One region of the Mycobacterium sp. 050128 genome, then DNA from elsewhere that is predicted to be linked to it. Evidence: riboswitches for the same ligand, from Rfam matches in the RefSeq annotation. Region 1 holds a riboswitch; the other holds the start of a gene.

What was found. Region 1 has a riboswitch for cobalamin ahead of metE (5-methyltetrahydropteroyltriglutamate--homocysteine S-methyltransferase). Riboswitches for the same ligand answer to the same signal wherever they lie in the genome.
Region 2: another riboswitch for cobalamin. It lies ahead of SKC41_RS24520 ((2Fe-2S)-binding protein); the one in region 1 lies ahead of metE (5-methyltetrahydropteroyltriglutamate--homocysteine S-methyltransferase).

What each region holds. Positions count from the first base shown of each region.
Region 1 covers NZ_JAZGLW010000001.1:2,836,213-2,839,620, reverse strand. The annotation lists gene SKC41_RS13765 (SDR family oxidoreductase) at 1-370, shown strand, start outside; gene SKC41_RS13760 (SDR family oxidoreductase) at 447-1,085, shown strand; cobalamin riboswitch at 1,137-1,328, shown strand; gene metE (5-methyltetrahydropteroyltriglutamate--homocysteine S-methyltransferase) at 1,477-3,408, shown strand, end outside.
Region 2 covers NZ_JAZGLW010000004.1:234,789-238,196, forward strand. The annotation lists gene SKC41_RS24505 (limonene-1,2-epoxide hydrolase) at 1-354, opposite strand, end outside; gene SKC41_RS24510 (glycosyltransferase) at 405-1,571, shown strand; gene SKC41_RS24515 (DUF3046 domain-containing protein) at 1,595-1,789, shown strand; gene SKC41_RS24520 ((2Fe-2S)-binding protein) at 1,887-2,561, opposite strand; cobalamin riboswitch at 2,605-2,730, opposite strand; gene recA (recombinase RecA) at 2,898-3,408, shown strand, end outside.

The sequences.
Region 1 (3,408 bases):
CGGAATCAACCACTACGGGACCAGCAAGAAGGTGATCAACACCTACGTGGCCACCCAGGGCTACCCGCTGGCGAAGAAGGGCATTCGCATCAACGCGATCTGCCCCGGGCCGACCGACACCCCGCTGGCCCAGGCCAACGCGGACCTGTGGCTGTCCTTCGCCCAGGACTACCGCGACGAGACCGGCTCCAAGGTGCACACCCCGGAGCAGATGGGCGACGTGATGGCGTTCCTCAACAGCGAGGCCGCCTGCGGCGTCAGCGGCATCACCGTGCTGGTGGACTCCGGACACACGATGGCCTCGATAACCGGTGCCTATGCGCCGGGCAAGCCGATCATGGACATCATCATGGGCAAGATCAAGCTCTAGGGGTGATCGCGAGCGCGGCGTAGCCGGGCGAAGTCGGGTCGCCACCATCGGACCCGGCGTCGGTACCGTCGATGGCATGGCACGAGTCATCGTCTTCGGCGGACACGGCAAGGTGGCACTGCAGCTGGCTCGCATCCTGAGCGAACGAGGCGAGCGAGTGACCTCCGTCTTCCGCAATCCCGACCACTCCGACGATGTCGCCGCCACCGGCGCCGAACCGGTGGTTGCCGACATCGAGCAGCTCGACACCAACGCACTGGCCGAGCTGCTGCCCGGACACGACGCGGTCGTCTTCTCGGCCGGCGCGGGCGGCGGCAATCCGGCCCGCACCTATGCCGTCGACCGGGACGCCGCGATCCGGGTGATCGATGCCGCCGCCCAGGCGGGCGTCAAGCGGTTCGTGATGGTGTCCTACTTCGGTGCGGGTCCGGACCATGGTGTGCCGCAAGACGATCCGTTCTTCGCTTACGCGGAGGCCAAGGCTGCCGCGGACGCCCATCTGCGAGCCAGCGCACTGGACTGGACGGTGCTCGGGCCCGGCCGGCTCACGCTGGAACCGCCGACCGGCAAGATCGTCATCGGCGCGGGCAAAGAGGTATCCCGCGCTGACGTCGCACTCGTGGTGGCCGCCGCGCTGGCGGACGACTCGAGCATCCGGCGGACCATCGAATTCAACAACGGCGACATCCCGATCCCAGAAGCCCTGGCGGGCTGATTAGACTGCGTCACGCAGCTGGTCTGCTTGCGCCGCAACCGCGGCGCGGGCATCGAGCGAGGCAACGTTAGTAACGCTTCGTGAGAGGGAACCCGGTGGGAATCCGGGACTGTCCCGCAACGGTATGCAGGAACGAACGCCGTCAATAGGCACTGGTCGCAAGACTGGGAAGCGACGGCCACTAGGAGCACCACCCGGTGCGCGCCTGCGAGTCCGGAGACCTGCCAGTTGTGCCGGGCGCACCCGTGCCCGGCGGCTCATCGCCTCGTGGAATGGGCGTTTGGCTGCAGCCGTTGGCGGTAAGTACCTGCAAGAAATGGGTGCTCACCGCGGCAGGATCGGCTGCACGTCCGCCGGCGGTGACCACCACGCCGATTGAAGGACGAATATCGTGACCTCCCAACCATTCACCGCAACTGTCGTCGGCTCTCCGCGCATCGGCCCGAAACGCGAACTCAAGCGCGCGACCGAGGGCTACTGGAAAGGCCGGACCAGCCGGGCCGAACTCGAAAAGCTCGCCGCCACCCTGCGCCGCGACACCTGGACGAGCCTGGCCGACGCCGGCCTGGACTCGGTGCCGGTGAACACCTTCTCGTACTACGACCAGGTACTCGACACCGCGGTCATGCTGGGCGCGTTGCCGGCCCGGGCCGCACAGGTTTCCGACGACCTGGATCGCTACTTCGCCGCCGCGCGCGGCAACGCCGATGTCGCGCCGCTGGAGATGACCAAGTGGTTCGACACCAACTACCACTACATCGTTCCCGAGATCGAGCCCGCGACGAAGTTCACACTGAACGCGAACAAGGCGCTCTCCGAGCTGAAAGAGGCGCTCGAGCAAGGGATTCCAGCGCGCCCGGTCGTCATCGGTCCGATCACCTTCCTGCTGCTGAGCAAGGGCGTTAACGGTGGCGGCGCGCCGATCGAGCGGCTGCAGGAACTGGTGGGAATCTACGCCGAGCTGCTGAGCCTGCTCGCCGACAACGGCGCCGAGTGGGTACAGATCGACGAGCCCGCGCTCGTTACCGACATCTCCCCCGACGCGCCCGCACTGGCCGAGGCGGTCTACTCCGCGCTGGGCAAGGTGAGCAACCGGCCCGCGATCTACGTCGCGACCTACTTCGGTGACCCCGGCGACTCGCTGAGGGCGCTGGCCCGCACGCCCGTCGAGGCGATCGGCGTCGACCTGGTTTACGGCGCCCGCGAGGCGACAGCCTCGATCGTTGGAGCGCCCGAGCTCGCGAACAAGATCCTGGTGGCCGGTGTCGTTGACGGGCGCAACATTTGGCGCACCGATCTCGAGGCGGCGCTGGGCAAGCTGACGACGCTGCTGGGTTCGGCGGCCCACGTAGCGGTCTCGACGTCCTGCTCCACCCTGCACGTGCCGTACTCGCTGGAGCCCGAGACCGGCCTGGACGACGCGCTGCGCAGTTGGCTGGCGTTCGGGCAGGAGAAGGTGGCCGAGGTGGTGACGCTGTCCCGGGCGCTGCACGAGGGCCGCGACGCGGTCGCCCAAGAGATCGCCGCCTCCAACGCCGCGGTGGCCTCCCGCAAAAAGGATCCGCGGCTGCACAACGATCAGCTCCGATCTCGGATCGACGAGATCGTCGCCACCGGTACGCACCGAGGTGACGCGGCACAACGGCGGACCAGCCAGGAGGCGCGGCTGCACCTGCCGCCGCTGCCGACCACGACAATCGGGTCGTTTCCGCAGACCGTCGTGATCCGCAAGGCCCGCGCGGCGCTGGTCGCCGGCGAGATCGACGAGGCCGAGTACGACAGGCGGATGAAACAGGAGATTTCCGACGTCATCAAGCTGCAGGAGCAGCTCGGCCTCGACGTGCTGGTGCACGGTGAGCCCGAGCGCAACGACATGGTGCAGTACTTCGCCGAGCAGCTGGACGGCTTCTTCGCCACCAAGAACGGCTGGGTGCAGTCCTACGGCAGCCGCTGCGTGCGGCCGCCGGTGCTCTTCGGCGACGTCATCCGCCGCCAGCCGATGACGGTGGAATGGGCGAAATACGCGCAGTCTCTGACCGACAAGCCGGTCAAGGGCATGCTGACCGGCCCGGTGACGATCCTGGCATGGTCGTTCGTCCGCGACGACCAGCCGCTGGCGGACACCGCCAACCAGGTGGCACTGGCGATCCGCGACGAGACGGTGGATCTGGAGTCCGCCGGCATCGCCGTCATCCAGGTCGACGAGCCGGCGCTGCGCGAGCTGCTGCCGCTGCGACGGGCCGATCAGGAGGACTACTTGCGTTGGGCCGTCCGGTCTTTCCGGTTGGCGACCTCCGGCGTCGCCGACTCGACCCAGATCCAC
Region 2 (3,408 bases), on a different contig from region 1:
AAAGTAGTCCCGCCACAACGTGATTCGCCCGTTGTGGACCTCGAACACGCCACACACCCAGAACTGCAGGCGCAGCGGGCCCAGGATCAGCGCATCGCTGCGCTCGGTGAGCACCGCGGCGCCGTCGGCGGCAATGCGGTGAATCTTCACCTCGAACCCCGCGCGACCGTCCATGCGGCGGAACAGCTTCATGGCGCGGGCGCGGCCGTGGATCGTCGGCAATCCGACGTTTTCGTAGACGAGGTTGTCGTCCAGCGAGGCATCCGCGGTGTCGAAGTCCGCGTCCATCAGGGCGTTCAGAAAAGTCTCGACCGTGCGCGTGTTCGCGACGGCTGTTCCAGTCAGCTCGGTCATGGGTGCCAGCGTAGGCGCGCGCCCGTTGGGCGCTGTGGCAGGGTAAGGCGGTGCGAGTCGCGGTGGTCGCCGGGCCGGATCCCGGGCACTCGTTTCCCGCGATCGCGTTGTGTCAGCGCTTCCGGGACGCGGGCGATGAGCCGACCCTGTTCACCGGCGAGGAATGGCTGCAGCCAGCCCGCGACGTCGGCATCGGGGCGCGCGCGCTCGACGGGCTGGCCGCGACCGACGAGGACCTCGACGCCGGGGCCCGACTCCACCGGCGCGCGGCCCGAATGGCGGTGCTCAATGTTCCGGCGCTGCGCGACCTGGCGCCCGACCTGGTGGTGTCCGACGTCATCACCGCCGGTGGCGGGATGGCCGCCGAGCTGCTCGGGATCCCGTGGATCGAGCTGAACCCGCACCCGCTGTACCTGCCGTCCAAAGGATTGCCGCCGATCGGCAGCGGGCTGGCGCCGGGTACCGGCGTTCGCGGCCGGCTGCGCGACGCCACGATGCGGGCGCTGACGGCACGGTCGGTGCGCGCGGGTCTGCAGCAGCGCGAGATCTCCCGGGCCGAGATCGGCCTGCCGGCGCGCGATCCCGGGCCGCTGCGACGACTGATCGCCACGCTGCCCGCACTGGAGGTGTCCCGCCCGGACTGGCCGGCCGAGGCCGTCGTCGTCGGGCCGCTGCACTTCGAGCCGACCGATCGCATCCTCGAGGTCCCGGCCGACTCCGGGCCGGTGATCGTCATCGCGCCGTCGACCGCCTTGATCGGGACCGAGGGTCTGGCCGAAGTCGCGCTGGGGTGCCTGACGCCGGGCGAGACGTTGCCGGCGGGCTCGCGCCTGCTGGTGTCGCGGCTGGACGGACCGGATCTGGCGGTGCCGCCGTGGGCGGTCGTCGGGCTGGGTCGACAGGACGAGCTGCTCTCGCATGCCGACCTGGTGATCTGCGGCGGCGGCCATGGCATGGTGGCCAAGACGCTACTGGCCGGGGTGCCGCTGGTGGTGGTTCCCGGCGGCGGGGATCAGTGGGAGATCGCCAACCGGGTGCGGCGACAGGGGAGCGCGCGGCTGATTCGGCCGCTGACCGCCGATGCGCTGGTGGAGGCGGTCAACGACGTGTTGTCGACGCCGGGCTACCGGGAGGCTGCGCGCACCGCCGCCTCCGGCATCCATCGCGTCGCCGACCCGGTTCGGGTTTGCCACCAAGCGCTGGCGCTCGCGAAATAGCCGGGCTCGGTATGTTGGCTGGCGTGCGGCTGACGGAGTTCAACGAGCGCGTAGTGCTGCGATTCGGCGCCGCCTACGGCGCATCGGTACTGGTAGATCACGTGCTGCCGGGTTTCGGCGGCCGGACCGCCGCGCAGGCGATCGAGGACGGCATCGAACCCCGCGACGTCTGGCGGGCGTTGTGCGTCGACTTCGACGTGCCGCGCGAACAGTGGTGAGCTCTTAGCTCACCGGCTCTCCGTTGAGTGCGCACCTCGAGCGCCTTACCCCCGCACTCGCCGCCTGGGAGGCACACTCAACGCCCGGGAGGCACACTCAACGCCGGGTCGAGCGCGGTGCCTGGGGAAACACGCAGTCACCGCACACCGATCGCCCGGGCAGGCGATAGAACAGGCAGCAGCTGTCGCGCGTGAAGCCCAGGTGTGAGCCGGTGATGGCGCCGGATCCGGACAGCACGCCGGTGTCCAGCAGGGATGCGGTGATCTCGACGATCCGCGCACGCAGGTCCGGTCGGGCCGCGAGCAGCGCCCGTGACGCGCCGACGAGCGCGGACGCGATGTTGCCCGCCAGCAGGGCGGGCGCCAGTGTGACCCGCAAGCCGGCCGCGAACGGCTGCATATGCTGTTGCACCACCAGGCGATACGACTCGGCCGCGATGTCCTCGACCGGCTCTCCGATGGGCTCGGGTAGGCGCAGCTGCGCCCCGTCGTCGGCACGTTGCAGGTGTTGCAGGTCCGGGACGACGCCGTGGGCCAACGCGCAGGCCAGCACCGGTGACCACAGCCGGGTGGCGTGGCCGAGGTGGACCAGGGAGGCGCCGATCCGCAAGTCCGTCGTGTGGTAGCGCTTGGCTGTGGTGTCGATCAAACCCGCAAAGCCGTCGCCGTAGTCCTGGCGGACCGGGTGCCAACCTGGCGCCCCGCCGCCCACGGTCAGTGCGAAAAACCCTTTGTAGGAAGATATTTCGGCAAGCTCGCCGGAGATATCCATGCGTGCGCATCCGGCCTCTCTGGGGAGGTCCGCCCCAGCGTCTAGTGAGGAAGCGCCGGCGGTGAGTATCTGGCTCGCGGGGCAAGAATGCGCCCGATCACAGTGGCGGGACCGCACCGGATTCGCACCGGTTTCCTCTTCATGCAGGCCCGTCGGCACCCTGTCGGTAGCCGATATTGCCACACGCAACCGCCTACGGCGTGTCAAACTTGATTCGAACAGGTGTTCGTCTACCGTGGTGATCACGCGAAGAAGACGACTTGTCGGTGGCCATCTCTAGTGTCACGGCCAACCGACCGATAACGGTCAGAAGAACACCGACTATAGGAGAGCACCATGGTGCAAGCCCCCGACCGCGAGAAGGCTCTCGAACTGGCGATGGCCCAGATCGAGAAGAGCTATGGCAAAGGCTCGGTGATGCGTCTCGGCGACGAGCAGCGTCAGCCGATCTCGGTCATTCCGACCGGATCCATCGCATTGGACGTGGCTCTGGGCATCGGCGGACTGCCACGCGGCCGGGTCGTGGAGATCTACGGCCCGGAATCCTCGGGTAAGACGACCGTCGCCCTGCACGCGGTGGCCAACGCTCAGGCCGCCGGGGGTGTCGCGGCGTTCGTCGACGCCGAGCACGCTCTGGACCCGGACTACGCCAAGAAACTCGGCGTCGACACCGATTCCCTGCTGGTCAGCCAGCCCGACACGGGGGAGCAGGCCCTCGAGATCGCCGACATGCTGATCCGCTCCGGCGCCCTGGACATTCTGGTCATCGACTCGGTGGCCGCATTGGTGCCGCGCGCGGAACTCGAGGGCGAGATGGGTGACAGCCACGTCGGGTTACAGGCCCGGC